DNA from 2 places in the Marinagarivorans cellulosilyticus genome. Region 1 is predicted to be linked to the other one. Evidence: predicted binding sites of a transcription regulator. Region 1 holds the regulator's gene; the other holds the start of a gene.
What was found. The regulator PhoB, encoded in region 1, activates phosphate uptake and scavenging genes when phosphate is short. The targets are predictions, from matches to a motif close to TGTCATAAANNTGTAACA.
Positions count from the first base shown of each region.

Region 2: the regulator PhoB is predicted to act here: its motif matches at 8,225-8,242, upstream of MARGE09_RS07640 (TRAP transporter small permease subunit).

Region 1 is NZ_AP023086.1:3,079,418-3,094,364, reverse strand. It holds gene proC (pyrroline-5-carboxylate reductase) at 1-330, shown strand, start outside; gene MARGE09_RS12390 (YggT family protein) at 370-945, shown strand; gene MARGE09_RS12385 (sensor domain-containing protein) at 1,426-3,741, shown strand; gene MARGE09_RS12380 (dicarboxylate/amino acid:cation symporter) at 3,787-5,091, opposite strand; gene MARGE09_RS12375 (HU family DNA-binding protein) at 5,084-5,374, opposite strand; gene ubiA (4-hydroxybenzoate octaprenyltransferase) at 5,629-6,528, shown strand; gene phoB (phosphate regulon transcriptional regulator PhoB) at 6,676-7,374, shown strand; gene phoR (phosphate regulon sensor histidine kinase PhoR) at 7,399-8,715, shown strand; gene MARGE09_RS12355 (rhomboid family intramembrane serine protease) at 8,736-9,281, shown strand; gene MARGE09_RS12350 (DNA repair ATPase) at 9,289-14,784, opposite strand; gene MARGE09_RS12345 (flotillin family protein) at 14,902-14,947, opposite strand, start outside.
Region 2 is NZ_AP023086.1:1,920,239-1,935,185, forward strand. It holds gene MARGE09_RS07615 (DNA polymerase II) at 1-926, opposite strand, end outside; gene MARGE09_RS07620 (bifunctional 2',3'-cyclic-nucleotide 2'-phosphodiesterase/3'-nucleotidase) at 1,077-3,107, shown strand; gene MARGE09_RS07625 (LysR family transcriptional regulator) at 4,604-5,545, shown strand; gene MARGE09_RS07630 (acyl-CoA thioesterase) at 5,755-6,156, opposite strand; gene MARGE09_RS07635 (TRAP transporter large permease) at 6,220-7,590, opposite strand; gene MARGE09_RS07640 (TRAP transporter small permease subunit) at 7,583-8,149, opposite strand; gene MARGE09_RS07645 (substrate-binding domain-containing protein) at 8,333-9,373, shown strand; gene pstC (phosphate ABC transporter permease subunit PstC) at 9,531-10,931, shown strand; gene pstA (phosphate ABC transporter permease PstA) at 10,924-12,207, shown strand; gene pstB (phosphate ABC transporter ATP-binding protein PstB) at 12,408-13,235, shown strand; gene phoU (phosphate signaling complex protein PhoU) at 13,367-14,104, shown strand; gene MARGE09_RS07670 (hypothetical protein) at 14,191-14,856, opposite strand.

The DNA.
Region 1 (14,947 bases):
GCGCTGATGCACACAGTAACCGCCGTATCGGGCAGTGGCCCTGCCTACTTCTTCCTCTTTTTAGAAGCCATGACACAAGCTGCAGTAGAACAAGGGCTAGACCAACACACAGCGCAATCACTGGCTATCCAAACGGCTAAAGGCGCCGCGCTATTGGCAGAACAAAGCGATGACAACCTCGAAACACTGCGCAAAAAAGTGACCTCCCCTGGTGGCACAACCGAGCAAGCCATCTTAAGCTTCGAACACAGCGGCCTGCGCGGCACTATTAATAAAGCCATGGCAGCATGCGCTGAGCGCTCAAAAGTTATGGCAGAAGAACTTTCTTAACACTTCACTTTTAACACGTACCGAATTTAAGGGTTTCTTATGCAAGGCACGTTCGTACAAATCGCTATATTTATCATAAACACCTTAGCCACACTCTACGTCGGCGCCGTACTGTTGCGGTTTTTACTGCAAATTGTGCGGGCAGATTTCTACAATCCGTTATCTCAGCTTATCGTAAAAGTTACCAACCCTTTGTTAAAGCCACTGCGAAAAGTAATTCCCGGGATGGGCGGGTTTGATATTGCCGCGCTTGTACTTGCCTTTATCGCGCAAATCATTTTTATTTGGTTAATACAGCTAGTCGCAGGTGGCGCTGTAGGCTTATACGGCGGTTTGATCTTTATCTGGGCTTTGCTCGCGCTACTGATGCTAATACTTGGCATTTATATGATTAGTATGTTTATTGTTGCAATCGCCAGCTTTATAGCGCCTTACAGTAGTAACTTTGCCTTACTGTTGATGCGGCAAATAATCGAGCCTATTTGTGTTCCTGTACGCAAGCTAATCCCCCCGATGGGAGGTTTTGATTTCTCCTTTATGGCAGTGGCTATGGGCATTTATATTTTGCGCATGCTTGTGATGGGCGTCGCTCATAGCTACGGCATCCCGCTTTAACGAACACAACCCTCTATTTGATTTACCGCAAAAAACCCCTTGCCTGCTATTGCGGTAAATCAAACCCTTCTCTCCTCCTCCGTGTAATCCTGTAAACAGAAATATTGACCGCAATATTATTTTGTAACAGACGGAGAATTGCCATGATCCAAGCTACCATTGCCACCCTTGCTGTATTCGGCGTTTTATTAGTTTTAGCCGCCGCGACCACAGGCCTTGCATTTATTGACCGATACGCTGATAAACAACGAGAGCATTAATAGTCTGCTTCTTATACTTTTTTGCTAGAAGGCTGCCATTTCGTGCCTGTTTCTTACAATACCGTGCCTATACTCAAATAAGACCAGAAATCTGGAAGCAAACTGGAGGCAGTGTGAGGAAGGCGGTACGTACAGGTGGCAGCTTTGATAATCAAAAGCTCTCATTCTCCGGCTTGGCACTGCAGCCATTGCAATTAAGCAGCCTTGGCGGAGATTTTTATTGAAGTTTTCAGCCGTTAAATCCCGCTTATTCACAACCGCTTTGTGCCTGCTTGCAACGGCAGCACCATTAAGCGCGTTGTTAATGGTGTTATTCGACAGTGCAACGGCGCCGGTGTGGCTAATACTGTTAGCGCTTGGGGCACTGGCATCACTTGCCATAAGCGGCATGTTCTATACGTTGCATTTAAAACATCGACGCACAGAGCAACAACTTAACCTGTACCGCGAAGCGGTTGCGGCGACACCTTATGCGCTATCTATTTTTGATCACAACGATCAATTTATTGACTGCAATGAGGCCTACCGAAAGATACACCAAGCCGCCTTCGAGCAATACGCGGACGACCTAACCTACGAACAACTGATGCGCGCCACTGCTAAGCAATTCACCGCAACAGATAACATCGAGCAATGGGTTAATCGCCGTTTAACTCTTCATAGAGCAGGCTCAGGAGAGCACAAAGACGAATACTGCCCCGACGGCCGCTGGCTAAGAGTTTCTAAGCACCGCACAAATAGTGGCGCCACCGTGAGCTACGGCATTGATATAAGCGACCTAAAACACCGCGAATTGCAGCTTAGCGATAGTGAAAAACGCTATACGGCACTAACCCAAGTAGCCCCTGTGGGCATTTGGCAAATAGCTAATTCAGGCAGCACCCTATTCCACAATAATGCCCTTATTGGTATTTTGGACTGCAGTGATGAAACCCAACTACTCGATAACAGCGCGCTAAAAACCCTACAAATTTACCAAAACGATAAGCTTCTTAGTCATAAGGAGTCGCAAGCGCGCCTATTGCGCGGCAAACACCCTCTGTACGTTGAAGCCACTGTAGATAAACACCCCGAAAAAACGCTTTATATTGCACGCAGCAAAAACATCGAAAGTGTCGATGGTGAGCAATCGTACATGATGGTGATACTCGATGTTAGCCAGCGCAAACAGGCCGAACGGGATATTCGGTATTTAGCGGAACACGACCCTTTAACTGGGCTATCTAACCGCAACATGCTCAATTTAAAGCTGCACTATTTACTGCAAGAAAAGAAAGACTTCGCCATAGTACTACTCGATTTAGACCACTTTAAAGACGTGAATGATAGCTTAGGTCACCAAATAGGCGACCGCCTTATTAAAGAGTCTGCCGAGCGCATAAAAAAAACATTACGCACTAACGACTTTGCCAGCCGGTTAGGCGGTGACGAATTTGCAATTGTGCTACCCAATGTCACTGATTTAGCCAGTGCCCACGCCATTATTAAGCGCATATATTCGGGCTTTAAAGAGCCCGTTATTATCGAGAACAACATCATCCCCATTAGCGCCAGTGCAGGCATTGCGCTTTATCCTGAACACGGCAATAGTGAGCAAGAGCTTATTCAACACGCCGATATTGCGCTGTACCACCAAAAGAATTTAGGCCGAGGATCTTTTACCCTTTTTGAAACTGCGCTAGCCAACGACATACAAGCCCGCAAAGAAATCGAACAAGATCTGCGCCGTGCGTTACATAACCAGCAAGAGCTATCCGTTAATTATCAACCACAATTTAATATTCAAACATCGGAATTAACCGGGGTAGAAGCCCTTGTACGCTGGAAAAACCAACGCACCGATCAATGGGTATCCCCTGCCGACTTTATTCCCATTGCAGAACAAAGCGGTTTAATTTACTTATTGGATAAATGGGTCTTAACTACCGCGGCAACCCAAATACATAAATGGCATCACATGGGCTTTGGTCACATCGTCTTAGCCAGCAATTTATCGACGGTGCATTTTCGTGGCGATACATTAACAACAATGATTAACGATGTGATTAAAACAACCAGTATTAACCCCGCCAGTTTAGAACTAGAAATTACCGAAGGGCTTTTTTTGGAGGAGCAATCACACGCAACCGATCAGCTGGATCTATTGCGCAGCCAAGGTATTCGTGTAGCCGTAGACGACTTTGGTACGGGTTATTCAAATTTGGGTTATTTGAATAACCTGCCAGTAGATAGCCTCAAAATAGATCGCTCGTTTATTGATAACTTTGATAAAAATAACTATTACCGCTCAATTGTTAATTTCATTATTGAGCTGGGTAATAATTTAGGGCTCGACATTATTGCTGAAGGCATCGAAACGCAAAACCAGCTAGACGCCTTAGTCGACCTAAAATGCTCCCACGGCCAAGGCTATTTCCTTGCGCGGCCACAACCGGCAGAAGTTATCGAAAAACTGTTGATCGATACCGTATCACCTATGGAACCGCCAGCCTTCGCGGAAGACCCTATTGCCTCTCACTCACAGCACTCAAGCTAAGCGGGCAGCTCGGTTATTAAGTGCTATAAGCGTTCAACATTAGCATTAAGCATGCTCGGGTTTTATCTCATCATTTGGCGCAAGCACACCCGTTTCACCTTCCGCTTTTGCCATAATCACAGCGCAGCAACTATCACTAAAGACATTCACAGCAGTCCGCATCATATCCAACACTCTATCGGTAACCAATAACAAACCAATGCCTTCTAAGGGCAAACCTATAGCCCCCAAAATAATAGCAATTGCCACTAAACTCGCCGATGGAATCCCCGCCACCCCTACAGAGGTTAATAATGCAATTAATACCACCATAAACTGCTGCGCAATGGATAAATCCAAACCGTAGGCTTGCGCGATAAACATTGCCGCAACACATTCGTACAGGGCCGTACCGTCCATGTTTACCGTTGCCCCTAAAGGGATAACGAAGGATGACGTCTTATTGGAAACACCTGCCTTTTTTTGCAAGCAATCCATCGTTACCGGTAATGTTGCCGACGAACTTGCCGTTGAAAAAGCCGTTAACATAGCAGGAAACATTGCTCGATAATGCAATATTGGATTTACCCCACCCAAGGTTTTTAATAATAACGCGAGCGTAATGAACATATGAAAAGCTAAAGCAAACACAACGGTTAAAAAGAATACCGCCAAAGGTATAAAACTTTGCACTCCTGTTGCCATCGCTGTTTTTGCCACCAAGCCAAAAACACCTATTGGCGCAAACTTCATAATAAACATTGTTATGTGCATCATGGTATCGAAAACACCTTGCCAAAAATTGGCCAAGGTTTCCCGACCTTTGGCGCCAGCCTTATTCATAAACAGGCCAAATAAAACGCCAAAAATAATGACTGCCAACAACTGATTACTATCACCAGCAGCATCGACTATGTTTGTAGGTAACATGCGTAAAAAGACACCAGCGATGTCTTCAGTGCTCTTGCCGCTGACTTTATCCAATGCGCCATCTAACTCTTCAGGAGCACTTAAATTCAGCTGCTCGCGAGCTGGCTCACCATCAACAATACCCGGCTGAGAAATATTAACGGCAGCCAAGCCTATGCAAATAGCCAACAAGCTAGATAGCATATAAAAGCCAAGCGTCTTGCCCCCCAAGCGCCCAACATGTTCGCCAGAACCCAAGCCATACACACCGCAAATAATCGAGGCTAACACCAAGGGAACAACCACCATTTTCAAGCCACGTAGAAATAGCGTGCCAACAAAATCAAATACCGCATACAGTGATATCCCAAACACCTCTGCACTAACAGACAGCGGTAGGCTAATCAACAATGCAGCCGCTATGGCTATCAATATTTGCCAGTGTAATTGCAACTTAAACATTGCCCTGCCCCCCATTAATAGCGACCTTAAGTGCACTACCGGCTTTAAAACCGGGCGAGTTATGCGCCGCGATAGTGATCGCCTCACCGCTTTGAGGATTGCGCCCAGCCCGCGCAGCAACATGTTTAATGGCGAAACTGCCAAAGCCTATCAAGCTAACCTTTTCTCCTCTGGCCAAAGCGTTGGTTATTTGCTCAATAAAGCTCGCAACGCATTCGCTGGCTTGGCGTGATGTTAGGCCTGCATTTTCAGCAACTAAGGCCACCAACTCTGTTTTTAGCATGGGGAAATATCCTCTTTTCGGGAAATTAAGCGGGAATTATCAACAACAGGCTAATTGCCAACTCGACTATTAGCAAGGTAAAGGCATATGCACCGTGCGTGAACGCGCCAGATTAATACCCTCGCACCACTCAATACACCAAGATGTGCAATGGCTTTAGCATTCGCGAGCTGTTGCGGGCTATAATCGCTCTTTTCGCTATACCATTCACAATGATAAAGACGCGCTTACACATGATAAAAACACATATCGCCATGGCAGCTGCGCGCGTCAAAGTTCCGCCCTTACTGGCGCACCCTGCCCTTAAGGCCAGCATTCAATTGATGCGCTTAGACCGCCCTATTGGTATCTATTTAGTCCTGTGGCCAACACTGTGGGCACTGTGGATTGCCTCTGAAGGCGTACCCCGTTGGCCAGAGCTGTTTATTTTCGTTTTGGGCGCAGTCGTTATGCGCTCGGCCGGCTGTGTGATTAACGACTATGCCGATAAAGCGATAGACGGTCACGTGCAGCGCACCAAGAACCGCCCGCTCGCCACAGGGGAGCTAGACCCTCGCTTCGCACTTTACCTTTTTGTAGGCTTGCTGTTTATTGCACTATGTCTAGTGCTGATGACAAATACCACAACGGTAATCACCGGGCTCGGCGCGGTTGCACTGACGACTATTTACCCCTACATGAAGCGCCACACCTATTTACCACAAGTGGTTTTGGGCGCTGCTTTTGCTTGGGCCATCCCCATGGCTTTCGCTGCCGTGACAGAAAACTTGCCCAAACCTATGTGGACGCTCTACATCGCTGTGCTACTTTGGACAATTATTTACGATACTTTTTACGCCATGGTCGATCGAGAGGATGATCTCAAAATTGGGGTTAAGTCCACCGCCATTCTCTTTGCTGAAAACGACCGCCTCATCACCGCTGCACTTCAAGCTTTTACCTTGATTATTCTGCTCACTGTGGGCAGCAGCTTTAGCTTGCACTGGCCCTACTACCTAAGCTTGATGGGCACTGCGGGGCTATTTGGTTATCAGCAATTTTTAATTCGCGGGCGTAAACCTGCCCGCTGTTTCGAAGCTTTTCTCAACAACAACTGGGTTGGAATGCTGATTTTTATCGGCATTGTTTTGAGTTATAGCGTCGCTCCCAACTAAAGTGCTCGTGGCCAATATGCACGCAAAATGGTCGTTTACGGTGCTCAGTGGCAACAGTAATCTGGGCGCTGTCATAAAACAGCAACAAAAGATTTATTTAATCTTCACCTTAATTGAAAACCTAACAGCAGTTACAGGTGGTTAAAAATGGTATCAAAAACGATTTTGATCGTTGACGACGAAGCTCCAATCCGCGACATGTTGCGAGTGGCTTTAGAAATGGCAGAGTACAGTTGCCTAGAGGCGGGCGACGCGCAAAGTGCACACGCGATCATTGTGGATCAAAAACCCGACCTTATTATTCTAGATTGGATGATGCCCGGCACTAGCGGCATGGAGCTAGCTCGCCGCCTAAAACGCGACCAGCTGACCTCTGAAACACCCATTATCATGCTTACCGCCAAAGGCGAAGAAGACAACAAAATTCAGGGCTTGGAAGCCGGCGCCGATGATTACATCACCAAGCCCTTCTCTCCGAGAGAGCTTGTGGCACGCCTGAAGGCCGTTTTGCGCCGCACCGACTCATTATCGACTGGCGACCCCATAGTGGTAGACGCGTTGCGCCTAGACCCTTCTAGCCACCGCGTCACCATTGGCGAGACCCCCGTGCAAATGGGGCCAACCGAATACCGCTTACTGGAATTCTTTTTAACTCACCAAGAGCGCGTTTACACCCGCAACCAACTGCTAGACCATGTATGGGGGGGGAATGTGTATGTTGAAGAGCGCACAGTTGATGTCCACATTCGACGCCTTCGCAAGGCTTTAACACTTGAAGGGCACGACCGTTTTATTCAAACTGTGCGCGGCGCTGGCTACCGCTTTTCGCCCAAGATATCAGCCTAAGCAACAAAAAAATGATAGGTACCTATGTTACGTAGAGGGTTAAAAGCCGAATTTCGGTGGTTTTGTATTTGGCTTTGTGTTTTTTCGCTTATGGGTTTTTTGACAGGTCACACTGTAATGGCCCTGCTAGCGTTTAGCTTTGGCTACATTGCCTGGCAGTTTACCCGCTTGTATCAACTAGAAGCTTGGGTTAATCAAGCGCGGCGCAACGAACCGCCCAATGAAGAACTCCAAGGTGCATGGGCAGATATCGCTGACGATGTGCAGCTGATGTACAACCGCCACGAAAAAGAAAAACTGCGTTTAGAGGCAGTGGTACACCGCGTACAAGAAATGACAACCGCCCTCAATGATGGCGTTATTCTTGTTGACGGGCGCGGTAATATTGAATGGTGGAATCGCGCTGCCGGCGAGTTATTTAACTTTCAAGCAATCGATTTAGGGCAAAAAATAACCAACCTTATTCGGTTCCCCAAATTTACCCGCTACTACGAAACTGGCGACTTTAGCGAGCCTCTTGATCATACTTTAACGCAAAAAAATTCTATGGAAGTGGAGTTTCTGGTACATAAATTTGGCCAGAACGAGCGCTTAATTGTAGTGCGCGATATTTCGCGCTTAAGTAAACTGGAGCAAATGCGTAAAGATTTTGTTGCTAACGTTTCCCACGAATTGCGCACCCCTTTAACCGTGCTTCGCGGCTACCTAGAAACACTAGAAGATGCCGACAACATTCCGCCGGTGTGGAACAAAGCCCTTTCCCATATGCAAAGCCAAGCGGGGCGAATGACCTCGCTTATTAACGACCTCATCACCTTAAGCCGGCTTGAAACCGATGAAAAAGAGCACGGCCAAGAGGTTGTATCACTAGTCACACTTGCGGATATGGTCGCTGAAGACGCAAGACAGATAAGCACAGAAAGTAAACACTTGATTAGCGTTAACGGGCCAAAAGAAGCCTTTATTTATGGCCGAGAGCAAGAGCTACGCAGCGCAATATCCAACCTTGTGTTTAATGCCATAAACTACACACCTAGCGAGGGCATTATTCTTATAGATATTGCACAAGGCCCCGATGGCACCACCGTGAGCGTCAGCGATAACGGCGATGGCATAGACCCTAAACACATCCCCCGCTTAACCGAGCGTTTTTATCGTGTGGACCCGGGTCGCTCGGTAAACTCTGGTGGCACAGGGCTTGGGCTTGCCATCGTAAAACACGTACTACTTCGCCATAACGCAGAGCTTACTATTAAAAGTACGCCTGGCCGCGGTAGCGAATTTATTTGTTATTTCCCACCTGCGCGCTCCGCTGCCAAACCGTTAAAACATAGCGCATAGCACGCCACTGCGTACCCTTAATGAAAAAAATAAAAACGATTATCTTTTTGGTCTTCGTGTTGTGCGCTGTTTTTGCAATAAACACTGGGTTATTTCAAGGTCAACTTAATCGCTTTGGCATTATGCCACGCGAACTAAACGGCTTAGCCGGTATTGTCTTCAGCCCTTTTTTACACGGGAGTGTTAGCCATTTATTAAATAATATTGTTGGCTTAAGCATTTTTGCGCTGATTACCATGGCGCACGGTATACGCTACTTTTGGCGTGTGAGTTTTTTAATTATTGTGCTTGGTGGATTTGGAGTTTGGCTGTTTGGCCGCAACAATATTCACATTGGCGCAAGCGGCTGGATTTTTGGATTATGGGCGTTAGGCATTGCTAACGCTTGGTATAATCGCAGCCTAAAGACCTTCCTTATCGCCATTGTAGTTATCCTATTGTGGGGCGGTATGATTCTAGGCGTATTACCTTCGCAACCACAGATATCCTTTGAAGCGCACTTGTTCGGAGCGCTAGCCGGCGTTTTAATCGCCGCCAAACTGCCAAGGCAGTGGCGACGTAAATAAACGTTACCTAAGCTTCATCACCCCCAAGCTCTTCAAATTCATCGCTGTCTTTCTTTTTACCTAATCGTTCTGTAGAAAAAGCCCGCAACTCTGCCGATAACTTTGTTATACGTTTAACGATCGTGATATCAAAATCAATGGACTTTTCAACGGCTGAGGTTAACTTGTCAGCCGCGCTTTCCAACACATCAGCAACGCGGCCCAATTGATCACCTTGGCCATTCGCTAAGTGGCCAGTATCAATCTTAATGCCTTGATCGCCAACAACGGATTCTAAGGCACCAAATTTATTCGCTATAAGCTCAAGAGGTTCAAGCCATGCAGGTGCCTCTCCCACCGCCTTTTGTGAAGACTGGCTAATAGCCGCGCCAGATTGCTCAATAGCCGACGCAATGGCATTGAGCGCTTGCTGGGGCGGCTCTTGCAATTCTATACGCAAAGGGTCCGATGATAATTGCCCTTGTAAACTGTGCAACTGCTGACCGATAGCTGCCAAAGGCGCCACCACGGCAGACTCCTGCGAAAATACAGCACCAACACCTTGCAGGGCTTCTGTTACCTCAGCAATTTTTAGCGCAATGCGCTGAGCGCCGTCTGCATCGCTATCGGCATCTTTGTTTTTAAGGAAGTCGGCTTTAATTGCTGTCCACCGCTGCTGTTGCTCGGGTGTCATGTTGCCGCGAAGCTCGGCTAACTTAAGCAGGTTATCTTCTGAGCCACTGGTTAAAAGCTGCGATTCCCCCTGGTAATGATCATCGATCATCGCCATTAACTCATCGCGAGTCATCACAGCAGAGATTTTCTCAGCCATTTTATTCATGTTCCGATAACTACCTTGCAACTTAAAGGGTGGCTCGACTCGGTATTTATCATTTTGCGCAGCTGAGGCAATGTACTGTTGATTTATTTTAAGAATCACATCGCGTACGACAAACATCTTTTTTAACACATCACAAATTTCAGCAATTTCAGCACCACTGTACGCATGGCTTAAATCTGTTGCCGCTATATTTTCGCCTTCCGCTTTGGCGATCAGTTTGTAAACATCATCCAAAGAACGCAAAGCCAGAGGGGCCAACACCGAATTGGATGTCAAACTATTTTCGATGTAACTCATGGCAAACTGCTGATCCATACCACCTAAGATATCACCCAAGTTATAAATATCGGCGCGGTTTGCCAGCATATCTGGCACTTTAAAGACTTCACCCGACTCTGTGTACGGGTTACCCGCCATAACCACACAAAACTTTCGACCACGCATATCGTATGTCTTTGTTTTACCCTTCCACACACCATCGACGCGACGAGTTCCATCGCATAAAGAAATAAACTTCTGCAAAAATTCGGGATGGGTATGCTGAATATCATCGAGGTATAACATAACGTTATTGCCCATTTCCAGGCCTAGATTCAGCTTAATTAACTCTTGTCTCGCTGTGGCATTGGGCGCATGCTCTGGGTCTAACGACATCACATCGTGCCCAAGCGACGGGCAGTTGATCTTCATAAAGATCAGCCCCAAACGGCTTGCAACATATTCCATTAAAGTTGTTTTACCGTAACCCGGTGGCGATATCATCATCAATAAGCCCATCAGGTCAGTACGCTTACTATCCCCCACGGTACCCATTTGTTTGGCTAGGTTATCGCCAATAATCGGCAAATACGATTCATTGATTAAGAGGTTGCGAACAAATGAGCTTAATGGGCGAGGCTTGAACTCCTCCAAGCGAAGCTTATCCCTTTCTTGCTGCATAACTTCTGCGCGCAATACTAAATAGCGATGATAACTTGGAACATAAACTTCTACATGATGACGCAAAGTTTTAAGAAAGCGATTAAGGGATAGCTTTAGTGTTTGTTGATCTAACTTTTGATGATCACCCAATAAGCCGTCAATTTTAACATCGAGATCTACCACAACATTCCTGCGCGGCACATCCACACCAGCATTCATTTTATCGGTAGCGAGAATAACAGCGGCTTCATCGATATAGGCTGCAATATCGGGCAAGGCTTTACTTTCGGTTAAGGCCTTTAGCCAAGCTTGGCTTAGCGCATAGGCCGCAGCGGGCTCGGCCGCTAAATGCTTTAAATTACTTTGGTAATTATCCCAAACACCGATATCAACTGCAGAACGCAAATGCTCAATAAGTTTTTGTGCATAGGATGTTGTCGCAAATGCAAGATCGTCTTTAGCAAGCTCTGCAACACAGTATTGCGCCGCCACTTTACAATCGCCATCAGCAAAGGACAGCGAATAATCCCCAACAAATTCTTTGATTGCGGCAGTCACTTCACGCTCTAAAAGCGTCGTCGCTTCAAGGCTGCCGAATAACGCACTCAACTTTGCAGCCGATTGCGCACGCGAGGCCCAAACCTTCCATTGAAACTTTTCTTTCTTTGCTACCTCAGCACCATTCACCATAGGCTGCGAGTAACACCAAAACAATTGAGCCAGCGCTCTTACATTGGGCTCGTACGTTAGCGTATCCGCCTTTTGCATAGAGGGCACAATTTTTTGCAATATACGTACAGCATCATGGTCGTGAACACCTTTTTCGTAGGCTTCTTTGTAGCGTGGGCCAGCAAATTCCCGCACCAGTTGAGTCAACGCGTCGACATCTGTTATAGCGCCATACAGCACTTTATTCGACAGGGATCCTTCATTATTTCTCGCCGCTTGGATAATTAAATAAGCTAAATATTCCGAGCGATAAACCGCTTCGCTTTCTGACTCCAACGATACAGACCAATAAGGCTTAAGCGCTGTAAGGCCATCGTGCTCGATTTGCTCATAAAAATCGGTACCGCTTAAATGTATATTGAGCACATCGTTGCGGGGTAAAAGGGTTAAATCTAAATCCTGCTGATTAACACTGAATTTATGGCGAGGGCCCAATTTAATAACTTTTCCGCCATCTTCAAAAATATCCGTTTTATCCCGAAGTGAACGCACCGCTTGTTCTTTAATCGCTTTAAACTTTGCATCAATATCGTCTGCTTGAACCGCAGCATTCAGCTCGCGCAAACGCTCTACCATGTCTCGCACTTTAGAAACCAGCACGTCAGATGCAAAGTACGTATTAAGATCATTAGCCTCCGTGAATTTGAGCGATCGCTTTTCAATACTGCTCAATATACGAGAGGCTGCATCAACCACTGAGCCCGCTTTGCGTTGCTGTTCATCCAATAACTTTTGCTTTTGCGCCTCAAAAGCTTCTTGCACCTCTTCTCGCTTAGCCATAATATCGGCTAAAAATTCGTCCACCTCGCTAAACTGGCTTTCAAATTCCTCTAACTGAACCAACAGCCGAGCATGTTGCTCTTCGCATTTTTCTGGCGTTGTAGACTGGCCCAAAGCGTTGTTAATTGTCTGCGAAAACAATTTAAACTGAGCCGAGAATTGAGCCCGCGTTTCTTTAGAGCCAACATTCTTTTGCTTGTTTTTTATTCGCGCTTTAGTTTGATTTAAACTTGAGTAAACCGTGGATATCGCATCAATAATTTGTGTTCGAACATTAGCATCGGCAATATTTAATGTCGCCATCAACTCAGATAACAAATCTAAGTTCTCGGCCAATGCAGAAACCCGCTCTAAAAGTGGCTCTAGCTCTAGGCTAGTAGCTACTTTTTCAGCTTGCTCATCGAGTTGAGATATTTTTTGCGCATAAGGTTTTAGTGCATCAGCACCAGATAAAAACGAGACTGTCTTATCGCTTAATTCCTCGCTAACTTCAACGATTTCACGGTCAAGTTCTTCCAGCTTAACGAGATCGATATAGCGATAATCTTTTAATGTTACCAATAAACCACGATGTTTACGCAGCTTACCAATGGTTTCAATGTAGCCCTCTACGGTATCCCATTCGTTATACTTAGCCACCGACAATAAACTTTCTTGCTGGGCTTGTGCATCCTGCATAGCTTTAGAGGACTGCTGACGAATACTTTCAACCTTCTCGAATTCATCAATAACCAATTCAGATGTTTTCTCAATCTGCTTTAGCGTGTCCCCTATTTCAGATAACTTTTCTTCAGCTAACCAATAGTGGTTATCGAACATCTTATGTGCCGTACGGCTAAGCTCTTCGTATAGCTTAAGGGACACAGATTGATTCTGAATAATGCGGTGAATACTATAAAGATCGGACACACCACGAACCAATTCGGCATTACCGATACGACCATAAAAGCTCTGGCTCACCGGCTGCTTACTTGCGTACTCTGGCGAGGCAAATGGACTTTGCCAAATTTGCATGGGGTGTACCCGCGCAGGCTCTTCTTCGGCCGTAAATATAACAATTCGGCCATCCTCGAATAGCGCATAGCCATGCCCCAATATAGGGTTTTTCAAGCTTTTATCGATAAGGTTATAACTTAGCAGCGCCACAACACCCTCAACGGGCTCATAAAAAACATATAGCGCATCTTCACCATTAGGTGAACGAATCATACGTTTGAAGCGCAAACCCTCAACAGGATCATCAAATGACTTATGTTCCCCAGTTTGTAAATAGAAACCACCAGGGAAAATAACACCGTGATCTTCTGGCAACTGCAAACAACTTTCACCAATCGCATCGATGCGCAATGCACTTTCTGTTAGTGTGTTATAAATAAAATAACGCCATTGCTGCTCACGATAAGGCAATATTTTAATTAAAATTAAAGCACCCACTTTGGCGTAGTGAACAGAGGCATCATCTAAAGATTGGGTCTTATCTTCAACACTTTCCCGGTATATCCCCAATCCATCTTCGGTATTATTTTCTATTTTAATCGTGAGATCGCCGCCAATGGTATCGACAAACACCGTATCGGCAATATTGATGTGCGCATGGCGGCCATGTACAACATCTTCACGGCGTGTTTCAATCCATTCAAAGTCATAGGCATTTGGCAGTTGAATATCGCGTTCGCCACGATTATCTATATAGGTGAGTGTCTTACCATCGGCCGATATAGCCCAGCGAAAAACTCGCACGTCCTCTAGCCGCTCGCCAATTTGAAAAGCTGCTAGCAGACGTTCATTTTTAACTGTCAGCTGGGTTAACTTGGTATTTTTGTAATAACGGTACAGCTCTTCAAAATCATTTTTGAAGCTACTTTCAAACAGAAAGTTATCACTTTGTGCAACAGGCTCTAGGTTATATTCACCATCGGCCTCACTAAAACAAAATAAAGATAATACGTCTTCAACTTTAGTTTCTTTTTTTAAACCAATAAAAACGTTATAGCCGAATAATAAATACTCACCAACCTGGACAATATCCCTCGCCACTGAATTATTTTCGGTACGCACACGAACACGGGCAACAACATCCATATCTGTACTGCCAAACTCTTCTAAACGCTCGGCATTAATCGCATCTGTCGACTTCTTTAGAGCCTTGCCCTGCTCAAGCAGACGCTGACGGATAATTTCATAAGCCCCTCCTTCTGCAACAGCAGAATCAACAAGAGCATTTTTTTCGTCAACAGACTCAAGCGTAGACATGGCGCATTCCTTTTTCTAACAGACAAAAAAACCTAATTCAGGCTATATATAACGAACTAAAATTTTCAGACAGGAGGGCAAGCGCAAAAATAGCGCCCGCCCTTGATATGACAAGTATTAAACAGTTTCAGCGTCATCCGCTTTAGCGACTGGAGCATTTGGC
Region 2 (14,947 bases), 1.2 Mb from region 1:
AAGTTATAGGTTGCTGATTTTAAAACATCAATACCATCGAGCGCGACCCGACCAGGAAGGCTAAGGTAAAAGCGGCGATTATCTTTATCCTCTCGCCATTTTAAGGGAGTTTTTCCGCGCGTTATAGCGAGCGGTATCTTGTGTTTTTGACATAAGTTATCGAGTACTTTTAAATCGAACTGAATAACATTCCACCCCATCAAAATATCGGGGTCATACTCTTGTAACCATTGGAAAAAACGCTGTAGGCATTCCTTTTGTGTCGTGCAGTTAATCACCGTGGCAGTTTGCGAGGGGGCTGCTTCCATCAATTCGCGCTGCGTTTGTATCGACCATTGTTCATTGTGCACAATAAAGATAAAACTAACTTCTGGATTGTATGCCGCTATCGAGTACAGCGTATTGGCATCCATTGTGGTTTCTATATCAATGGAAATGCTGCGTAGCTGCGGCCGATAACGGCTAGGGCTTAAGCGAGGGTTTTTAACGAGCGCATGGCCTTTTCTTGCAATTGTCTGGCCAGAAATACTCAGCCCGCCGGTTATAAAGCGTTCCATTAAATACCGTTCTGGCGGCCGAATATCGGCTTCCCATACTGCAATGTTACTTTGATTCAAGCGGGCTTCGGCGTCGCGGGCTGTGTGATAGCTTAAAAAGTACAGCGGACAGGTCAGTTCATTGCGGTAGTTTTTAAAAAGCTTTGTGCCAATGCGGTATTGGCGTGGATTAAGTTGCAGGGCGATTGCAGGAAGATCTTCTTGCCGTACAAAAATCACGGCTTCTTGATGCTCTATTTCTATGCAAATTGGGCCGTTATCACTCGAACACCAAAATTCGAGCGTAATGCCGTTAGCGGTTTCATGCCATTGCTTGGTTAGGAGAAAAGCGTCGATCAAGGGTTTGTGCTCTGGTTGAGGTGGCCGCATGTTACCACCAGATCGAACCGGTTATTAGCTACCCGGCGCTATCAATAGTCTTTTGCAATAAAAAGTACCTTAAACAGCCATAGTTTTGTCACAGTTTGGCGATAGCTTCTAGCCGTTTTTCTCTACTACCGTTATTGAAAAGGAATATCTATGTCGATGGTTAAAAATTACGGTTTTGGTGCCGTGTTGTTAAGTTCTACGGTTTTTCTGGTTGCTTGTAACGATTCTGATAATAATAGAGCGGCAAGTTCGGCGGAAAGTTCTTCTGTGGCTGCGCCGGTACAGCTGACGCTACGGGTGATGGAAACCTCCGATTTACATGCCAATGTTATGAATTATAACTACTACCAGAATAGGCCGGATGACTCTGTGGGGTTGGTCAAGACTGCAACCTTAATTCAGCAGGCGCATGATGCTGTAGACAACAGTGTATTGGTTGATAATGGTGATTTAATTCAAGGCAGCCCGCTTGGGGATTATTTTGCTAAGGTAAGTGGTTTATCTACCGGTGTAATTCACCCTATTTTTAAAGCGATGAACCAACTAGATTACGATGTGGCGAATATTGGTAATCACGAATTCAACTACGGCTTGAGCTTTTTAGACGAGGCCATTGATGACGCTAACTTCCCGTATATATCGAGTAATGTGTTTATTGATGACGGTGATAATAATGCGGATAACGACGAGCCCTATTTTTTACCCTATTTGCTTCAAGAAAAAACCGTTATAGATCAAGCAGGGGCTTCGCATACCTTACGCATTGGTTATTTGGGGTTTGTACCGCCACAAATTATGCAGTGGGATCAGGCGAACTTAACCGGAAAGGTTATTGCTAAAGATATGGTAGCAATGGCGCAGCGTTACGTGCCAGAGCTTCAAGCGCAAGGCGCTGATATTATTATTGCGATAGCGCATTCGGGCTTAGTGACGGCAACTGCAAAAGGCTTAGACGAAAACGCAAGTTATTATCTCGCGGGAGTTGATGGTATCGATGCCATTATGTTTGGGCATGCTCATCGCAACTTTCCTGGCGATGCCGGATATGAAGGGCTTGAGGCCGTCGATAATATTAAAGGGACTATTCGAGGTGTAGCTGCTGTAATGCCGGGCTATTGGGGTAAATACCTCGGTTATATTGACCTGAGTTTAGAATATGCAGCTCCAACAGGGTGGCGCGTTAAAGATAGCCAATCTGTATTGCTACCCATATCATCAACAAATGAAGACCGTTCGATAACATCTCTAGTGGATTCGCACCCTGGAATTGTTGAAGCAGTTGCTGATGATCATACAATTGTTGCCGATTGGGTAAGTCAGCCTTTTGCAAAAATAACGGCGCCCATTAATAGTTTTTTTGCACTTGTGCAAGATGACCCTTCGATTCAAATCGTAACGGATGCGCAGAAATGGTATGTCGAGAATATTGTTAAGGGCACAGATTACGATGGTCTGCCGATTTTATCTGTAGGGGCACCTTTTCGAGCTGGCCGAGGCGGCCCGGATGATTACACTAATTTGGCGGCAGGTGACGTTGCTTACGGTAATGTTGCTGACCTTTATATTTACCCTAATACACTAAAGGTACTAATGCTAAGCGGAGCCCAAGTTAAAGAGTGGCTAGAAATGTCTGCTGGGCAGTTTAATGCACTGACTATTGGCGGTGTGGATCAGCCATTAATTAACGAAGATTTCCCGAGTTATAATTTTGATGTGATCGATGGCGTAACTTACCAGTTAGATTTGTCTGTGCCACCAAAGTACAGCGTGGCGGGTGAGCTTGCCAATGCCGATAGTCAGCGTATTAAAAATTTACATTACCAAGGGCAACCCGTTGCTGATGAACAAATGTTTTTGGTTGCGTCTAATAATTATCGTGCATCAGGTGGCGGTAATTTCCCGGGTATTACTGCGGATAAAATCGTAATCGATGCTCCTGATGAAAACCGACAAGCTGTTGCCGACTATTTAGTTGTAAAAACTCAGCAAAACCCCGAAAGTGGATTTGACCCTTCAGCAGATAAAAATTGGCGCTTTGTTGCCTTGCCAGGTACCAGTGCGTTATTTTGGGGGAGTGCTGGTGATGCCGCTAGAAGCTTTGCCGCAAGTAATGCGGCTATAGAATACGTTAGTCAAAATGATGAAGGCTTTGGTGTTTATCGCATCAATTTTGATGACTAATCGGCAGCAGGCTCACGCAGTTTTAGTGATGGAAAGCTGAACAATAAAAAGCCCGCCCTGATAGCTAAGGCGGGCTTTTTTTATTCTAGAAACCGCAGTTGAGAGTCAAAAAGATGCGTATTCCTTTGGTGTGCATGGCGTGTAGCAAAAATGTGTAGTAACCCCCATGGACAAGGGAAATGCAGATCACGCATGGGGCATGGATGCTCTTTATTAGACATTGCAGGAGATGTAATAAAGCGGCCCAAGCGTTTGTTTCGCTACAGTGTGAACAAACATGGCTCTCTGGGTGTAATACCAAATGTAAAATAGAGCGGTTGATATTGCTCGTTTCTGACTATGCCTGTAGGCAAAATCACATGTCGCGTGTACCGTTAATGCGCGCGCATCGATCTGCAAAAAAACATTGGCTGACGCTCCACCAAACGCTAAAAGCCACCCGCGCCTTGCGAAGGTGGAGGGTTCACCTGATCAAAAATAACCACAGCGTTTAAAGCCCGCCCGGGACTAAACTAGAGGCGCGCAGCCGGTATCTGCGGTAATTGGGCTTGCGTGCTCTTCGCCACAAACGCCACTAAGACTAAAGCTTAGCGGCCCTACGATAGCTAGGCTTTAACAGGCTCAACCATGCGTTGGTTTCAGCTTGTTACTGCTTCGCCGTTTACTTTTTTGCGAATATTACGTATCGCGGTGGGCGCCAGCAAAACGTGTGCTCGCGCTTAGTGCGGCGAGCAAGCTCAATACGCTCAATAAACTATTATTTATGTGTTAAGTACCTATAGGGGTTCGTGCCCAAAATTAGTGCGCTCCTAATTCAGTCCCTCTGAAGGTAAGCATCTTTACATGGGTCTTCTGTTTCGACGCGCCATTTTAGGTGAGTTTGTAGTGCTGAAGAAACTAGAGAAATGGGTAATATTACCCGAAATTCTGTTAAATATTTGCGCGATAATCTAGCTGAAAAATGTTCTAGTTCCACGCTAAATTCACCGTTGAAGATGTAATGAGGTGTAATTTCAATGGCGAGTAATTTGGGTAATAATACCGGCCGTCTATGGCCTTTATTCATTGCTTATGCAGAAGCTTAAGCGAAGATATAATAGGCTTGCTTAATACTTGAACAACATTAAATGCTGATTCATAAAGAAACGCCTAAAGTATTTGCGTCCGATAAGGCTTTAGTGATTAACGAGTTAATTTTTTGTCTCCAATATTATTTTGAGACTAGAACTTTGTAATATTTGATGTCTTGTTGTGGTGAAGGGTGTCATAGTTGTCATGTTAAATAATTGGGCGCGGTAATTTTTTAATGCCTGCTCTTGAACGGTAGTCGGTATTGTGTGGCTGAGGTAAAGGAAAGCAAGTGCAAGTTGGTGAATTGATAGCGTCAACCGATGACGGGCTGGAAGCCATTATGCATGCGCTGATGGATTTTTTATTTAAATGGGATCGGGTCAAGCGTTGTTAGCTTGGTGCGCAAAGTAGGTCAGGGGGAGAAAATGGGCTGCAGTATTAATCTTAATGGAATTTATATTTTCTATTGGGTTGCCAAGTTAAAAAGTATTACAGCGGCAAGTCGGCAATTAAATAGTAGTAAACCAACGTTTAGTCGAAAGTTGGCAGAGCTAGAAGAGGCGTTAGAAGTTACTCTAATTGTTAGAAACACTCGGTGTTTTCAATTGACGCCTGCAGGAGAAGAGTACTTTCAATTAGCGTCTCAGATAATCAACCTTATAGATACGGCTAATACGCAAGTACAGCAATACAAAACGGATTCGCATGGCACTATTAAGTTGTGCATACCACCAGAGCTTAACTCAACGGCGACTAGTCGAGTCATCAAGCAATTTATGGATAAACACCCTGATGTTAGCGTCGAGGTCACCGTCTCAGACAAAAACCAATTTTCCGTTGACGATGGTTATGATTTACTTTTTCGTTTAGGTGATATGGACGATTGCCGTTTGGTGTCGCGAAATATTGGTACTATTGAGTACGGTTATATTGCTTCAGCGGACTATATTGAGAAACGTTACATTAGCGGCCCGAGCCCAGCGTTCGTTAAACCATCTTTAATTGCTATAGGCGGAGAGTTCGATCGCAAGATTGGTCGCATGCAAGATAAGTGCGGTGCAATTTCTGTCAGTGATGTAATGCTAGCCAAGAACTCAATTCTGGCTGGCCTGGGTGTCGCAAGATTGCCGCTGCACTTGTGTTCCGAGGAGCTAGGGCAGGGAAGTTTGCAGTTATTACAGGTTGAGGCCAGCGATCGCACTTCAGTTAATCTCGTATTTATGCAAGATCGTTATATGCCCGAATACATTAGGAAGTTTGTTGATTATTTAGTGGCCTTGTCAGAGGCAAATCGCCTTTGGTCTTCCTCCGAGTTATATCCTGTTTTCTTACCAAGAGGCGTTCCTGCTGTTGCTAGTGCGGGATAAGGCAGCTTAAGGTAGATATCTATTAGTAGTAATTACTGTTCGAGTTGCCAAAGCATCCTTAAACTCGAGTTAGCCCATGTGTGTAGGGCAATTTATTTGGACGCGCAATCAAAAATACCATCGCTTGAAAGCGGTGGTATTTTTGATTGCGTTGTGAGCTGTTGGCGTAATGCTGCTGTTCTTTGAAAAATGCGAGCTTGGGGGGGGTATTAGCTGGCGGGGCTTGGCACTGTTCTCGTGCGGCCATCTTTATCGATGGCGACAAATACAAATTCGGCATCGGTTACTTTTTGTGGCGCGTTGTCGGTGTAATGTTTTGTCCATACCTCGATATTAATGCGAATGGACGAGCGGCCAACTTCAGCTACTTCACAATAGCAGCTAACAATAGCGCCGACTTTAATTGGGCTTAAAAAAACCATCGCGCCAACAGCAACGGTAGTTACTGGCCCGCGGGCTAACTCGCGAGCGGTAATTGCACCGGCAAGATCCATCTGTCCCATTAACCAGCCGCCAAAAATATCGCCGTTGGAGTTGGTATCTTGGGGGCGGGTGAGGGTTTGTAGTGCAAGTTCTCCTGATGGAGTTGGATCTTCGTCGCTATCTATCATTATGTAATCCTTAGAAATAAATGCCTGATATTTCTGTTGATTGAATATTACTGTGGTTTGTTTTTATCGAGCTGCGCTTATGGCATCGGGTAGCCAAGTCACTAGCTCTGGTTTTAGCGCCAATATAGTCATTAGTAAAACTTGAATGCCAATAAACGGTGCAACGCCACGGTAAATATCGCTGGTTTTAACGCTTTTAGGAGCTACTCCTCGCAAGTAAAACAGGGCAAAGCCAAATGGTGGTGTTAAAAAGGATGTTTGCAAGTTAAGCGCAATCATTATGCCAAGCCATATCGGGTCTACGCCCATCATCAATAGTGCGGGGCCTACTAGCGGTACCACGACAAAGGTGATTTCGATGAAATCTAGAATAAAGCCAAGTAAAAAAATTACGACCATGACGATTAGCATCGCGCTAAAAACGCCGCCAGGCAGGGTAGCGAAAAACTGCTCTATAAGCTCTTTGCCGCCGTAACCAATAAATACCAGCGAAAAAATAGACGCCCCAAGCAAGATGGTAAAGACCATACAGGTAATTTTAGTGGTGGTTTGCATAACGCCTTTAAGGATACCTAGCGATAACTGCTTTTTAGCCAGTGCCAGTAGTGTGGCCGCAAGGGCACCTACGGCCGCGGCCTCTGTTGGGGTTGCAAGGCCGCTGATGATTGAGCCAAGAACCAACACAATAAGCATGACTGGTGGCAAAATGCTGAGCCAAAGCTGGCTTTTTGCTTTGCTTTCGCATTCTACTCTAGGCGCTGTTGCACCTTTAAAAACGCCGGTGGCCAGTAAGTAAATGAGGTAGAGCAGCACCAAAATAAAGCCAGGTACAACCGCGCCCATAAACAGGTCGCCAACAGAAACAGGGGCTGCATTGAATATGCCTTGCTGTAGCTGGGCTTGCTGGTAAGCGTTGGATAAAATATCGCCTAGTAAGACTAATGCGATAGAGGGCGGGATAATTTGGCCCAAAGTGCCGGTTGCGCAAATGGTGCCGGTGGCAAGTTTTGGGCAGTAACCTTGCTTAAGCATAGTTGGCAGCGACATCAGTCCCATAGTGACAACCGTAGCGCCCACAATACCGGTACTTGCTGCTAGCAGTGTGCCCACCAAAACTACCGAAATGCCTAGCCCTGCCGGCAGTCGGCCACAGGCTTGCGCCATATTTTCGAGCAATTCTTCGGCAAGTTTTGTGCGCTCTAGCATAACGCCCATAAAAATGAATAGGGGTACGGCAACAAGGGTATTTTTGCTGTAAACGCCAAATAGGCGCTCTGAAATGTACAATAAATCTTGTGGGTTGAAGTGGCCGCTAATAATGCCGATGCCTGCAAACCACAGGCTTACGCCTGCTAGGGTAAAGGCCACCGGGTAGCCCAGCATTAAGGCGGCACATACACACAAAAACAATAAGAAGGGGATCCACTCAATCATGTTGCTGCGCCTCTGGGCTGTCTGTCACTGCGCCTTCTAGCTCAAGCTGGCCAAGGGTGGCCAATTGCCTGAATGAGTCGGCGATGGCCTGTAAGGCGAGTAAGGCGCCGTTAACCACTAAAAGCGATTTCAACAAAAAAACGGCGGGCAAGCCGCCTGCGTCAGCGGAGGTTTCTTGAATGGCCCATGCGCTGGTTACGAAACCCCAACTTACAAGTGCGGTCACAAGCGCAAAAGGTAGTAAAAACGCGATATTGCCTACAAGGTCGACCCAGGCTTGGTATTTTCGGCTGCAGCGGCGATAAAAAATATCAACCCGCACATGCCCTTGTTCTGCCAACGTATATGCGCTGGCAAGCATAATCACTGTTGCGTGCAAGTAAGTCACAAGTTCTTGAGCGGCAACAGAATTGGCGTTTAGTAGGCCGCGTATTATGACGATACCTGCCATAAGTACCACCATAGCTAAGGTGAGCCAAGCGACAGAGCGGCCGATAGATTGATTAATGCTGGTGCCAATAGCAGCTAGCGTTTGGTAGCGCTCGAAAAGAAGCATCATTGCCTTATACCCAAGTTAGGGGTGAGCATTATAGCCTTATAACTTTAATTGCCCAGAGATCACACTTAAGCAAGTTTCCATAAAATTGAAACAAAACTGTAATAATTCGCGATTAGGATGGCGCCATCTTAAACAAGTGTGCGGCCGCAAGTGCGGTTCATTCAACATTAACGAGGGTTTATTGTGAAAAAATTACTGATGGCAGCGGCGTGCGTTGCAAGCTTTTCATTGGCGCCACAAGCGTTCGCAAACCGTGACCACATCATGGTTGTGGGTTCATCGACAGTTTTTCCATTTTCAAAAGTTGTTGCTGAGCGTTTCGGTCGTAAAACAAATTTCAAAGCGCCTAAAATCGAGCCTACCGGTACTGGCGGCGGCTTTAAAGAGTTTTGTAAAGGTGTGGGCATAAGCACTCCTGATGTTTCCAATGCTTCTCGTCGCATTAAGTCGAGTGAGTTTGAAGACTGCCAAAAAAATGGTGTGAAAGACATCGTTGAAGTCTTGATTGGTTATGACGGCATCGTCATTGCCAACTCAGTTAAGGCCAAGCCTATGACTCTAGAGCTTAAGGATATATTCCTAGCGCTAGCGAAGAAGGTTCCAGACCCCAAGGGCACAGAAACCTTAGTTGATAACCCCTATGTAACATGGAAAGACGTAAATCCTGCGTTGCCAGCTACAAAAATTGAAGTGTTAGGCCCACCGCCTACTTCTGGTACCCGCGATGCCTTTGTTGAGCTAGCGATGGAAGGCGGTTGTAAAACCTTCCCATGGATTAAAGCCATGAAAGGCACCGACAAAAGCAAATACAAAGCTTTGTGTCATGGTATTCGTGAAGATGGCGCCTATGTTGAAGCGGGCGAAAACGACAACTTGATTGTGCGTAAGCTCAGCGAAAGCCCAAAGGCGCTCGGTATTTTTGGCTTTAGCTTCCTTGATCAAAACGCAGACAAAGTACATGCAGCTAAAGTGGGCGGTCATGCACCTACGTTCGAAAGTATTTCTGATGGCAGCTACATCGTTTCGCGTCCATTGTACTTTTACGTAAAGGCAGCGCACGTAGGCGTTATCCCTGGCATCCAGGAATTCTTAGCTGAGTTCACTAACGATCGCGCTTGGGGTGACGAAGGTTACTTAACCGATAAAGGCTTGATTCCGCTATCAGCCAAAGAGCGCGCTAAAGTGGGCGCCAGTGTTAAGAAGTTGGAATCACTTTCGCTTTAAGATGCCGTGTTGTGCTAATCTTGCGCCCCAAATTGGCAGCACCAATTAACAGCGTGTGATTAGCCAGTGTCACTGTCATCAAGACGACATGAAAACCATTGAAAATAGCCCATAAGCCTTGTGGGCTATTTTTTTGTATCTGAGTTAGGTAGCTATCGTGGAACCATCAGTACTTGTTATTGCTATTTTTGTGTTGGGCTCTTTAGCCTTTCTGGCTGGGCGCTCGCGCTCTGTCGCAATATCACAAAATGTTGGCGGCATACGTTTTTTAAACTCATTGCCGTTTTATTACGGCACGCTTACGGCCCTTTGGTGCGCGATCCCGTGCTTTGCGGTGCTGGGCGTGTGGATGATCTTTGATGATCTTATCATTCGCAATGCGGTGCTTTCATCTTTGCCGGAAGAGGCGATAGCGCAAGCCGGCGATAACGTAGGCTTACTGCTTAACCAAATTCAAAATATTGCTGCGTTGTCCGCGGGTGCTGACGATGCCCCAGACTACATGTTCGTTGCGGCAGAGCGTTTACAGTCTTTACAGGCTACCAGCCGGTGGGCCATGACGGGGGTTATTCTCGTGTGTGCCTTGGTGGGATCTATTTTTGTATGGAGCCAAATCCAGCCTCAGCTTAAGGCGCGCTTTAAGGTAGAGAAGGTCTTTAGAAACTTCCTCTTTTTGTGTTCAAGCTTGGCGATTTTAACTACTGTCGGCATTGTGGCTTCTGTGCTGTTTGAGTCTATCCGCTTTTTTACCCAAGTACCTATTACAGAGTTCTTGTTCGGATTGGAGTGGAGCCCGCAAATGGCTATTCGCGACGACCAGCAGGGTAGCTCGGGTAGCTTTGGTGCTATTCCGCTATTCACCGGCACGCTATTGATTGCAGCCATTGCCATGATTATTGCCGTACCTTGCGGTTTGATGTCGGCCATCTTCTTATCCGAATACGCCGGTGCGCGCACCCGCGATATTATCAAGCCTATGCTTGAGGTTTTGGCGGGTATCCCTACCGTGGTTTATGGTTTTTTTGCGGCGTTAACCGTGGCCCCGTTCATTCGCGATTTAGGCTTCGATTTGGGCTTGGATCAATGGTTAATTATTAGCTCTGAAAGTGCGCTGGCCGCTGGCCTTGTGATGGGCGTGATGATTATTCCTTTTGTCTCGTCGCTATCGGATGACGTGATTAATGCTGTACCGCAATCTTTGCGCGATGGCGCTTTGGGCTTAGGGTCGACCAAGTCCGAGGTCATTAAACAAGTTGTTATTCCCGCCGCGTTACCGGGTATTGTCGGTGGCGTATTGTTAGCGGCTTCGCGCGCTATTGGTGAAACCATGATTGTGGTAATGGCTGCAGGTTTGGCTGCTAACCTCACGCTTAACCCGCTAGATTCTGTAACCACTGTTACCGTGCAAATTGTGACGCTATTAGTTGGCGACCAAGAATTTGATAGCCCGAAAACACTCGCGGCTTTTGCTTTGGGTTTGATGCTATTTGTGGTCACCCTCAGCTTAAATTACCTTGCCCTGCACATTGTTAGGAAGTATCGAGAGCAATATGACTAAGCCATCATCTACAAAACAAGCAGAATTAGTCCAAAAGAGCTTAGCCAAGCGTTATGCGGCAGAAAAGCGATTTAAAGCTTTTGGTATTGCTTCTATTTCATTTGGCTTGGGCGCGTTACTGGTGTTGTTTGTCGAAATATTCGGCGGCGGCATGGGCGGCTTTCGGCAAACAGAAATGGCGTTGGAAATCGAGTTCGATGCCGATACGCTCGAAGTTTACGACGCCACAAACCCTGATGAAATATTAGCGGGTAATTACTCTGGTCTTATTAAAGCTGCGCTAAAAAAGCGTTTTCCTGATGTGACGAATCGACGTGAAAAGCGTGCGCTTTACAGTATGGTGAGCGTGGGGGCTAATTATCAGTTGCGGGATTTACTCGCGACCGACCCAGACTTACTTAATAGCACACAGCGCTTATGGGTATTGGCCGATGATGATATCGATACCTACTACAAGAGCTTATCTGGCGAGCCTTATGCCGAGCGCATGACAGAGCAACAGCTTAAGTGGGTTCAAAGCTTTGTGGATAGCGGCGATATTAAAACCGTTTTCAATACGCGCTTTTTTACCGACGGTGATTCCAGCGAGCCAGAAATGGCCGGTATTCGCGGGGCGGTATTGGGCAGTTTATTAACACTGCTGGTGACTTTAGCATTGTCATTCCCTGTGGGAGTGGCGGCCGCGATTTATCTAGAAGAATACGCCCCCAGCAACCGTTTAACTGACTTTGTTGAAGTGAATATTAATAACCTGGCGGCCGTGCCTTCGATTATTTTTGGCCTGCTGGGTTTGGCAATATTCATTAATGTGTTTGAAATGCCGCGCTCTATCCCCTTGGTAGGCGGCATGGTATTAACCTTAATGACACTGCCAACCATTATCATTTCGAGCCGCGCGGCCATTAAGGCTGTGCCACCGAGCATCCGCGAAGCAGCCTTAGGTATTGGCGCGTCAAAAATGCAGATGATTTTGCACCACGTATTGCCTTTGGCGATGCCAGGCATGCTGACCGGCGCCATTATTGGTATGGCGCAGGCGTTGGGCGAGACGGCGCCGCTGTTAATGATTGGTATGGTGGCGTTTATTATGGATATACCAGGCTCCGTCACAGACCCAGCTACCGTAATGCCGGTGCAAATATTTTTGTGGTCCGATAGCCCAGAGCGTGCCTTTGTTGAAAAGACATCGGCGGCGATTATGGTGCTACTCATGTTCCTTATGTTTATGAATGCCCTTGCGGTATTGCTGCGTAAACGCTTAGAGCGTCGCTGGTAAGAGCGCGCTTAATTAACCGGCACCCATCGGCCAATAACTCTTTTGGTCGATAGGGGTGCTTCTTGTCATAAAGGTGTAATAAGATGCAAGAAACCGTTATCGAGCCAACACGTATTAAACCTCAAGCAAATGCCGCGCAAGAGGCTTCTGCTCGCTCGCAGCAAACGATTAAACCAACAACTTCTAAAGATACTAGTGCAATGAAATCCAATAGATCGCCCTCTGAAATTGCCGAAAGCGTGACCAAAACAGTCGGTAAGCCGCTGGCCGATAATGCAAAGCTTTCCATGCGTGACGTTTGTGTGCATTACGATCAAAAACAAGCGGTTTACGATGTAAACTTGGATATTGCCGAAAACCAAGTGGTGGCGTTGATTGGCCCTTCAGGTTGCGGTAAATCAACGTTTTTGCGTTGCATGAATCGCATGAACGATACCATCGATATCTGCCGTGTTAGTGGCAGCATTCAGCTTGATGGTATGGATATTTACGATAGCAAGTTAGATGTAGTACCGCTGCGCGCACGTGTGGGCATGGTATTCCAGAAGCCTAATCCGTTTCCTAAATCAATTTACGATAACGTCGCTTATGGCCCTCGTATTCACGGCTTGGTTAACCGCCGCACCGATCTGGACGAAATTGTAGAATCCAGCTTGCGCCGCGCGGGCTTATGGGAGGAGGTTAAAGATCGTTTGGCCTCGCCAGGCACTGGGTTATCGGGCGGGCAGCAGCAGCGCTTGTGTATCGCGCGCACCATTGCCGTTAGCCCAGAAGTTATCTTGATGGACGAGCCTTGTTCGGCACTTGACCCTATCGCTACGGCAAAAATTGAAGAGCTTATTGCTGAGCTAAGCCAAAACTTTACCATTGCGATTGTTACCCACTCGATGCAGCAGGCTGCCCGAGTATCAAATCGTACCGCTTACTTTCACTTAGGGCGCTTAATCGAGGTTAACGAAACCGAAAAGGTTTTCACCAACCCTGACCACGAACTTACGGAATCGTATATTACCGGCCGTTTTGGTTAATGTGCTGCCAAAATATTCGTCGCATGCATCCTTGCTATTGAAAAATAGTTGGCGCGCATGCGATGCTGGTGGGCTAGTCGTAACATTTACTAAAATCACACATTTCATCACGTTATTCAGGTAGTACAAGCATGGAAAACCTTCAAATCGATCAGCACATCTCCCGTCAGTTCAATGCTGATTTAGAGCACCTGCGCGAGCATTTATTGGAAATGGGTGGCTTGGTTGAAGAGCAGGTAGCTGATGCTGTTCGCGCTATTGAAACAGCCGATAGTGGGCTTGCTGAAAAAGTACTGCGCACTGAGGAAGATATCGACAGCCTTGAGGTCTCGCTAGATGAAGAGTGCACCCTAGTACTGGCGCGCCGCCAGCCTGCGGCCTCTGATTTACGCTTAGTATTAATGGTGACAAAAGCCAACCGCGATCTAGAGCGCATGGGTGACGAGGCCGATAAAATTGCCCGCATGGCCATTGCATTAAACGATGCTGGTGGCGCCATTTCACCGCGCGGATTCGTTGAGTTGCGCCACATCGCCAACAGCGTACAAGCCTTAGTGAATCAAGCGTTAGATGCTTTTGCTCGCTACGACGTTCAAACGGCCATGAAAGTGGTTAAAGGAGACACCTTGGTCGATCGTGATTACGGCTCGGCCATGCGTGAACTAATGACCTACATGATGGAAGATCCGCGCTCGATTACGCGGGTGATGAATATCATTTGGGCTTTGCGCTCGTTAGAGCGCATTGGTGACCACGCGCGCAATATCGCCGAGCACGTCATATACTTGGTGCACGCTATGGATGTGCGCCACACGAGTGTGGGTGAAATCGAGGCCCAGCTTGAAGAACATGGCCATAAGCCTTCGTAGTGGTAATTACACGGCATAAAAAAAGGCTTCCTTGTGAAGCCTTTTTTTATGCCGCTTGTTAGCGTTTTGCCTTTGATTGCTAGCCTCTAGCCGCCAAACCAACCTTCTACATCCAGCGATATGCTGGCATCTCCCGCCAAGCAGGGCCATTTTTGCAAAACATCAGCCCACCGGTTGTCCTTGTGTTCATTTAAGTAACGAGAGCAATTTGGCGAGCTAAGTGCGCCGCCTTGATAGAACAATGCCTCGATTGCGTAGTGAACGGCTAAGTCGAGTTGATTGGCAAATTCCTCACCCAGCAGGGCGTGTACAACAATGTTGGATAGGCTCATATCCATGGGCGATAAGGGCGTGCCGCAGGCCAGTTGAATGCGGTCGTTCACTTCCTCAATCATGCGATGTGATAGATAGGCCTCATCCAATAAGGCGACTAGGCCCGTATGTCCGTTGACAAGCTCCGGCGGCGAAATAAAAAAATCTTCGGCAATGGTCATGAACGCTTGGCCTTGCTCGTAAATTTCGGCCTCTTGCATTAATGCGGTAAGCGCTTCTAAAAAATCGGGGACGTGCTCAATGTACTGTGTGATGAACTGGGCTAATGCAGCTTCTGGCGCATCGCCCGGTATTTTTATGGTGTGGTGAAGGTGCGGTAGCTGAGCAGCAGCGAACCGTACAAGGCAATTGTCTTTTGCGTCTTGCTGAGAGGCCTCGGCAATCAGTTGCCGGATATGAAGTGTATTAGTTGTGGTCATGCTTTTAAACATAGCTCAAGCGCAAAGAATGTGGCAAACAAATCCATCATTTATGGATTATACCGGCTATCGCCTTATTTAATGTGATGCC